One region of the Blautia sp. TM10-2 genome, then DNA from elsewhere that is predicted to be linked to it. Evidence: riboswitches for the same ligand, from Rfam matches in the RefSeq annotation. Region 1 holds a riboswitch; the other holds the start of a gene.
The links. A riboswitch is a leader RNA that binds a small molecule or an ion and turns the genes downstream of it on or off. The one in region 1 is predicted to bind thiamine pyrophosphate.

Region 1 (3,341 bases):
TTGATCATGGCTGCTACGTCTTCTGCATCGCCAACCGGGTACTCCGGAATGTATGCGTCCAGGTTGCGCAGTTTCAGGTTGTAGCTTGCGTTCAGAACGCCGCAGTATGCATCGCCGCGTCCGCCTACAAGGTCGTCGCCGGTCTCTTCTGCTGCTGCTACTACCATGCAAGGTCCGTCGAAGTATTTTACAAGCAGGGTTTCCTCGGTCTCCGGTCCGAAGTTTCCAAGGTATACAACAAGTGCATCACACTCTGCTTTTTTCAGGTCTTCGAGTGCGTTCATCATGTCGATTTCATTCTCGACGATGATTGGACATTCGTAGATTTCTCCGTCGTATGCTTTTACGACTGCTTTTCTTCTGTTCTCGGAAAGGCTGTTCGGGAAGCAGTCACGGCTTACTGCAACGATACCTAATTTGATTTCCGGTGTATTGTTGATCATTTTTGAAGATCCTCCTTTTTTTGGTTTTCTTGGTTTTTGGTTTCTTTTTATGTTCAGAACTGCTCTTTTGGGGCAGTGTTTCTGATTTCTGGTTTTGTCTCTGGTTTTATTTTACCGAGAGGTTTTCTCCTTTGATGCCTGCTACGCTTCCAGCGATGTTTGCATCCGGGTGGCTTAAGAGCCATTTGTTTCTGGCGAAGAGCAGGTCGTCTTCCGGGGTGTGTTTTTCTTCCAGGGTGATGTCGGTATTGGTTCCTTTTGGAAGGACTACGACACATTTGAAGCCGCTGGCTGCCACGTTGCATGGTGCGTAGTGGAGGGTGGTTGCGTAGACTTCAATGGTGGTTCCGGCCGGGATTAAGAAGGCCTCCATTTTGGATGAGTCGTAGGTGTGGTCTTCGGTGATGTCCTGTTCTTTTCCGAGGATCAGGATCAGGTCGGTTACGGCGATGTTGATTTCGCTGTCGCGGTGGTATTCTACGGCGTTCAGTAAATGGTTGTGGCCGTTGCAGTAGCCGATCTGGATCGGCATGCCGCCGTAGAGGCTGTCGGATACGGACTGGGCGCTTTTGCAGGCTTCGAGGCTTTCAATGGAAGGCTCGTAGACTACGTCGTCGGGACATGGGGTCTCGGACATGGCGGTGATGATGTCGCTGACGTCGAGGTCTTTGATGACTTTGCCGTACTGGCGGAATGCTTCGTCTGTTACTTTCAGAATCTGCATTGTTTTGGTGCTCCTTTCGTACAATTAGTTTAATGATTGAACTAATTGTAATATAGCACTTGTATGTACTTCTTGTCAACATGTATTTGGGTGAAAAAACGGGCGGGTTGACAAATAAGGGGGAGGTTGGTATACTTTGATACGTTAAAATAATAAGACGCTAGGGGAGCCTTTGGCTGAGAACGTGGGACAAGGATAAGCTCACGGACCCTCACTACCTGAACGGGATAATTCCTGCGTAGGGAAGCTGGAACGTGGTTTCGGAGGTGATTCGGGACTGCGTTTTTATGTGAGCCCCTCCAAGCGGAATGCGAAGGAGGTTTTTTTATGAGTTTTTTTGTTACTGCTGACGGCGGACTGACGACGGCCGGTTATGTTGGATGCGTGGTGCTGATGGTGGCGCTGGTGGTGATTGCTTCGGTTCTTTCTGCTCAGAAGAGTAAGGGGACGGGAATGGATGCAAGGAAGCTGGCGTTTTGTGCGATGGGGATGGCGCTGGCGTTTGTGACTTCGTATGTGAAGGTGTTTGAGCTGCCGTACGGGGGATCGGTTACGTTGTTTTCGATGCTGTTTATTGTGCTGATTGCGAACTGGTATGGGGCGAAGACGGGTATTCTCGTTGGTTTTGCTTATGGACTGCTGCAGTTTATCCAGGGGCCGTATGTGCTGTCGCTGTTCCAGGTGTGCTGTGATTATGTGTTTGCGTTTGCGGCGCTGGGTGTGGCCGGATTCTTTGGAAAGAAGAAAAACGGGCTGCTGATCGGGTATATTGTAGCTGTGCTGGCGAGGGGATTTTTCCATACGTTAGGCGGGTATCTGTACTGGATGGATTATATGCCGGAGAATTTCCCGCAGTCTTTAAAGGCGCTGTATCCGATTATTTACAACTACAGCTATCTGCTGGCTGAAGGTGTGCTGACGGTGATTCTGATCTCGCTGCCGCCGGTGAAGAAAGCACTGCAGACGGTTGCAAGAACGGCACATGGTGCAAATTAAATAGAATTACGTGAAAAAATCCGGGAACGCATGATTTTGCGTTTCCGGATTTTTTACGTGGATATCAAAATTTACTGAGCACTCTCCTCTGCGGCTGTGTCGGCGGCGGAGCTCATGGGGGTGATGACGATGTTTTCTACGCCGATTCCGGTTTTGCGGGTTACGATGTCTTCGATCTGGGCACGCTGTTCCTCGGTTACTTCTTTCATCGGAACGACGATGTCGGCGGTTTCGCCGGTCAGGTTTACAACGACGTCGGTGAAGCCTTTGGCTTCGAGGAGGAGTTCAGTTGCTGACTCTTTTTCTACGAGTTCCGTCATTTCCACCATGCTCTGGACAGCGCTCTGGCGCTCGGTTTCGGAGAGGTTGGTGTTGTTGATGATTTCATTTAAGGTGTCTTTGTTCTGGGAACGGATCTGTTCGCGGTCGATTCTGGCCTGGGCCATGTATGTAGATGCCCCGGCAAGGACTGCCTCTCCCGGCGTTTCGGTGACGGTCCGCGACGAGTCCCCTGCTGTGCCGGCATCCACCTCGTCGGTGATGTCGGTGTCCAGGCTGGAGATGTCTTTTAAAACGGTGCTGGCATCCGCCGTGGTTCCGTCTGCCTTCTCCTTCGTGGACAGGGTACTGTCAGCATAGTTGATGTATCCGGCGACGGCAATCATGATCGCAAGGGCGGTGATGATGACCTGATTTTTCCGGAATTTTTTCTTTTTCCCGGCCGTCTTTTTCGGCGATGGTGTCTCTGCCATTTTCTCAGGTGCATTCATTTCCTGTTCTAATTTTTCCACGCATTTGACTCCTTTACTTCATTTTGACTACTTTAATCTTATTTGCGCCCACCTGAAATAATGCCATCACGGCCTCCTGAATCTCCTGTATCGTCACCGGGTTTCCCCCGCCTTCTGCGATAACGAGCACGCCGCGCACCGCCGGGTACTCCTCGGAAACCACATACGGTGTCTCGGCTCCGTTCTGTGTCTTTTCATAGACAGTTGCCTCATCCTGCGACGAGGATGTAACGCTTCCGGTCTCCTCTCCCTTCTTGTTTTCCTCCGTTGTGCTCCGCGTTGGGACATCTTTTTCCACAATCTTTTTTCCTGTGGATTCCAGCGTCACCACGACGTGCACTGCGCCCACACCGTCCATCTGGGAAAGTGCGTCACAAAGGCGCTGTT
Region 2 (3,341 bases), on a different contig from region 1:
GGTCCACAACGATGTGTTTGGCCTGGTAGAAGCGAAGCCGTTCGGAGATGACTTCGATCAGTGCCGGGGAGGATACCATACCGATTTTGACGGCGTCCGGGAAGATGTCCGTAAAGACGGCGTCAAGCTGTGCGGCCAGAAACTCCGGTGTTACATCGAAAATACCGGAAACTCCGGTGGTGTTCTGGGCGGTGAGTGCGGTAATTGCCGACATGGCGTAAACTCCGTTTGTGATCATGGTTTTGATGTCTGCCTGAATGCCGGCGCCTCCGCTGGAATCACTTCCCGCGATTGTTAATGCTGTTTTCATGTTTTTCGCGTCCATGAGAATTACTCCTTTGCATTACTTTTCTTTTTGGACAGGCGACAAAGAAAGTGGTGCCCCCAGTCTGCCGCCTGGTGTGAGGATGAATGGTTACGTAAAATTATTTGTTTTCCAGCATGCGCAGAGTCTGTTCTTTCAGATCCTTCGTTGCGGAAACAATGTCTTTCTGTGCAAAAATGGCACTGATGACGGCGATGCCGCAGATGCCGCTGCCGGAAAGCTCCGTCACGTTATCGCGTGTGATGCCGCCGATGGCGATGACAGGGATTTTAACGGCATTGCAGATAGCAGTCAGCGTTTCGTGGCTGACATCCTCCGCATCCGCCTTGGAACCGGTGTGGAAGACTGCGCCGACGCCGAGGTAATCTGCCCCGCGCTGCTCGGCGAGAATGGCCTGTTCCACGGTCTGTGCCGAAACGCCGATGATCTTGTCCGGGCCAAGCTTTGCACGGACATCGCCGGCCTCCATATCGCTCTGGCCGACATGAACGCCGTCCGCATCCATCTTAGCTGCGATTTCCACGTTATCGTTGATGACGAAAGGAACATGGTATGCGGCACAGAGTTTTTTCAGTTCCAGTGCCTCTTCCATAAAGTGATCCTGGTCAAGATTTTTTTCGCGGAGCTGGATAAACGTTGCGCCGCCCTGCAGAGCCTTTTCCACCTGGCTGTACAGTGTCTTGCCGTTCAGCCAGCTGCGGTCTGTCACAGCATATAAAAGCAGGCCTTTTTTATCGCACTTCATACTTTGCACCTTTCTCCAGCGTCTCGCCGTCCATGTGGTAGATGGCGTCGATGATGCGGTTCCGGTAGGTGGAGTTGCCGTCTTCCGGTTTCATATGGCTCCAGCCGATCTCGCCGGCAAGTCCCATCGCGCAGACAGCGGCAGCAGCGGCTTTTAACGGCTCGTCCGGGTTGGCAACGAGGTAAGCGGTCATCATGCCGGAGAGCTGGCAGCCTGTTCCGGTGATGCTTCCCATCTCGGCGCGTCCGTTGCGGATCACGTAGCAGGTGTCAGCATCGGCAACGAGGTCGATCGCTCCTGTGATGGCGACAACACAGTTGTGGTCTTTCGCAAAGTTTTTTGCAAAAGCAACGGCGCTGTCGAGGTTTTCGTCTGTTACTTTATCGGCAACGTCTGCGTCAACACCCTTTGTCGTTCCGCTTCCGAGTGCCAGTGTTTTGATTTCGGAAATATTTCCGCGGATGACGGTGAACGGGATTTTTTCCATCAGTCCGACTGCGGTCGAAGTACGTAAGTGGCTTGCGCCTGCGCCGACTGGATCGAGCAGGATTTTGTGGCCGAGCGAAGCTGCTTTTGCACCGGCACGGTACATGCCGTCGATGCTCGTTCTGTGCAGCGTTCCGATGTTGATGTTCAGACCGCCGCAGATGGAGGTGATATCCTCGACATCCTCCGGTTCATCGGACATGATCGGGCTTGCGCCGCATGCCAGCAGAATATTGGCGACATCGTTTACTGTAACGTAATTTGTGATGTTGTGTACGAGAGGGGTTGTTTTTCTGACATTGTCAAGACAAGTGCCTAACATAATTTTTTGTTCCTCCTGTGTGAGTATTTTTGCAGAAGCAAATTCCCTTGTGGTACTGGAAGAACCTGTTGATGATGTGTTCATAGAGATTAAAAAAGCAGATATACGTGGAGGTATATCTGCAGAAAATGTGCATATCGTATCTCCCTACGTTGGCATTACCCAAATCAGGTTCAGGGTCTAGGAGATGCATCCTACTCTCAGCCCGCTTCGCACGCGAGCTCCCCTTTGCTTTCTGCAGACAATTATATACGCATAAAAACAATTGTGCAAGAGAAAAACGGAAGATTTTAAAAAAATTCAGAAAAATAAAAAAGACATGCAAAATATTGGAAATGTAATGTTATTTGGGTTGACAGAGAAAATAATATCAGCGTAAAATGAAGTATAAAATATGCGTGGAAGTCATGGACGTGATGATGCCGCCTCCATTCCGATTTTCGCCATGAGCGCCAACGCCTTTGTTGAAGACCGGCAGGCCGCAAAAGAGGCCGGCATGGACGTGCATATCGCAAAGCCGATTGATGCGGAATTACTGAAAAAGAAAATTGCAGAGTATTGCAGGTGAAAAGAAGTGCCCCTGCCCGGCATCTGATGTGTGCCGGGCAGGGGCTTTTGATGTGCGAATCTTATTTTTCTTCCTCCGGGTACGTATAGCCCCAGGTTCTGCGGAAGGAGGTCATCAGATCCATGACGTCCTTCGTGTAGTCGAGGTGCATGGCAGATGCATCTCCATTGATGGCGCGTTCCATGTCGGCGAGCTCATAGGCGAGTGCATCGGCGTTGTCACCGGCTTTGATGATTTCGGATTCGCCGGTGGAAGCGTCTGTGATTTTTGCTTCCCAGGCACGCGGGTACTCCATGATCTCGATAAATCCGTTCTCACAGGAAACCATGCCGCGTTTCGGCTGTTTGGAGTGGAGAGAGAGCATCACACTTGCCATCTGTCCTTCCTGATTGGTGAGAAGGAGGCCGGCCTGCTCGTCCACACCGGTCGGAGCGGGCTTTACCTGGGAAAGGAGCTGATCCGGCTTGGAGTCGAAGAACCAGCGGAGGAAGGAGAGTGCGTATACGCCGATATCAAGCATCGCGCCGCCTGCGAGATTCCGGTTGAAGAAGCGGTTCTTCATGTTGTACTCTTTGAAACTGCCGAAGTTCATCGTGATCAGATTGACTCTGCCGAGACGGCCGGAGTCGAGAATTTTTTTCAGCTCTTTGTAGATCGGCATATGGTAAATCGTCATTGCCTCTCCGATGATGACACCTTTTTCTTTTGCAAGCGCTATGGCCTCGTCGAGCTCGTCGCTGTTCAGCGTAATCGATTTCTCAACGAGAATGTGTTTTCCATTGGCAATCGCCTCTTTCATAAAGCCAAGATGCGTGTTGTGCGGCGTCGTGATATAAATGACATCGACCTCCGGATCGGTAAACATCTCATGGAAATCATCGTAAACTTTTCCAAT

Region 2: another riboswitch for thiamine pyrophosphate. It lies ahead of thiM (hydroxyethylthiazole kinase); the one in region 1 lies ahead of DXD92_RS15530 (energy-coupled thiamine transporter ThiT).

Annotation. Positions count from the first base shown of each region.
Region 1 covers NZ_QUJZ01000016.1:38,805-42,145, forward strand. Annotated here, with positions in the region: gene DXD92_RS15520 (L-fucose/L-arabinose isomerase family protein) at 1-440, opposite strand, end outside; gene DXD92_RS15525 (DUF4867 family protein) at 550-1,167, opposite strand; TPP riboswitch at 1,320-1,429, shown strand; gene DXD92_RS15530 (energy-coupled thiamine transporter ThiT) at 1,495-2,163, shown strand; gene DXD92_RS15535 (SpoIIIAH-like family protein) at 2,235-2,954, opposite strand; gene DXD92_RS15540 (hypothetical protein) at 2,968-3,341, opposite strand, start outside.
Region 2 covers NZ_QUJZ01000005.1:235,949-239,289, forward strand. Annotated here, with positions in the region: gene thiD (bifunctional hydroxymethylpyrimidine kinase/phosphomethylpyrimidine kinase) at 1-310, opposite strand, end outside; gene thiE (thiamine phosphate synthase) at 426-1,070, opposite strand; gene thiM (hydroxyethylthiazole kinase) at 1,057-1,878, opposite strand; TPP riboswitch at 2,005-2,116, opposite strand; gene DXD92_RS07000 (response regulator) at 2,273-2,446, shown strand; gene DXD92_RS07005 (Gfo/Idh/MocA family protein) at 2,508-3,341, opposite strand, start outside.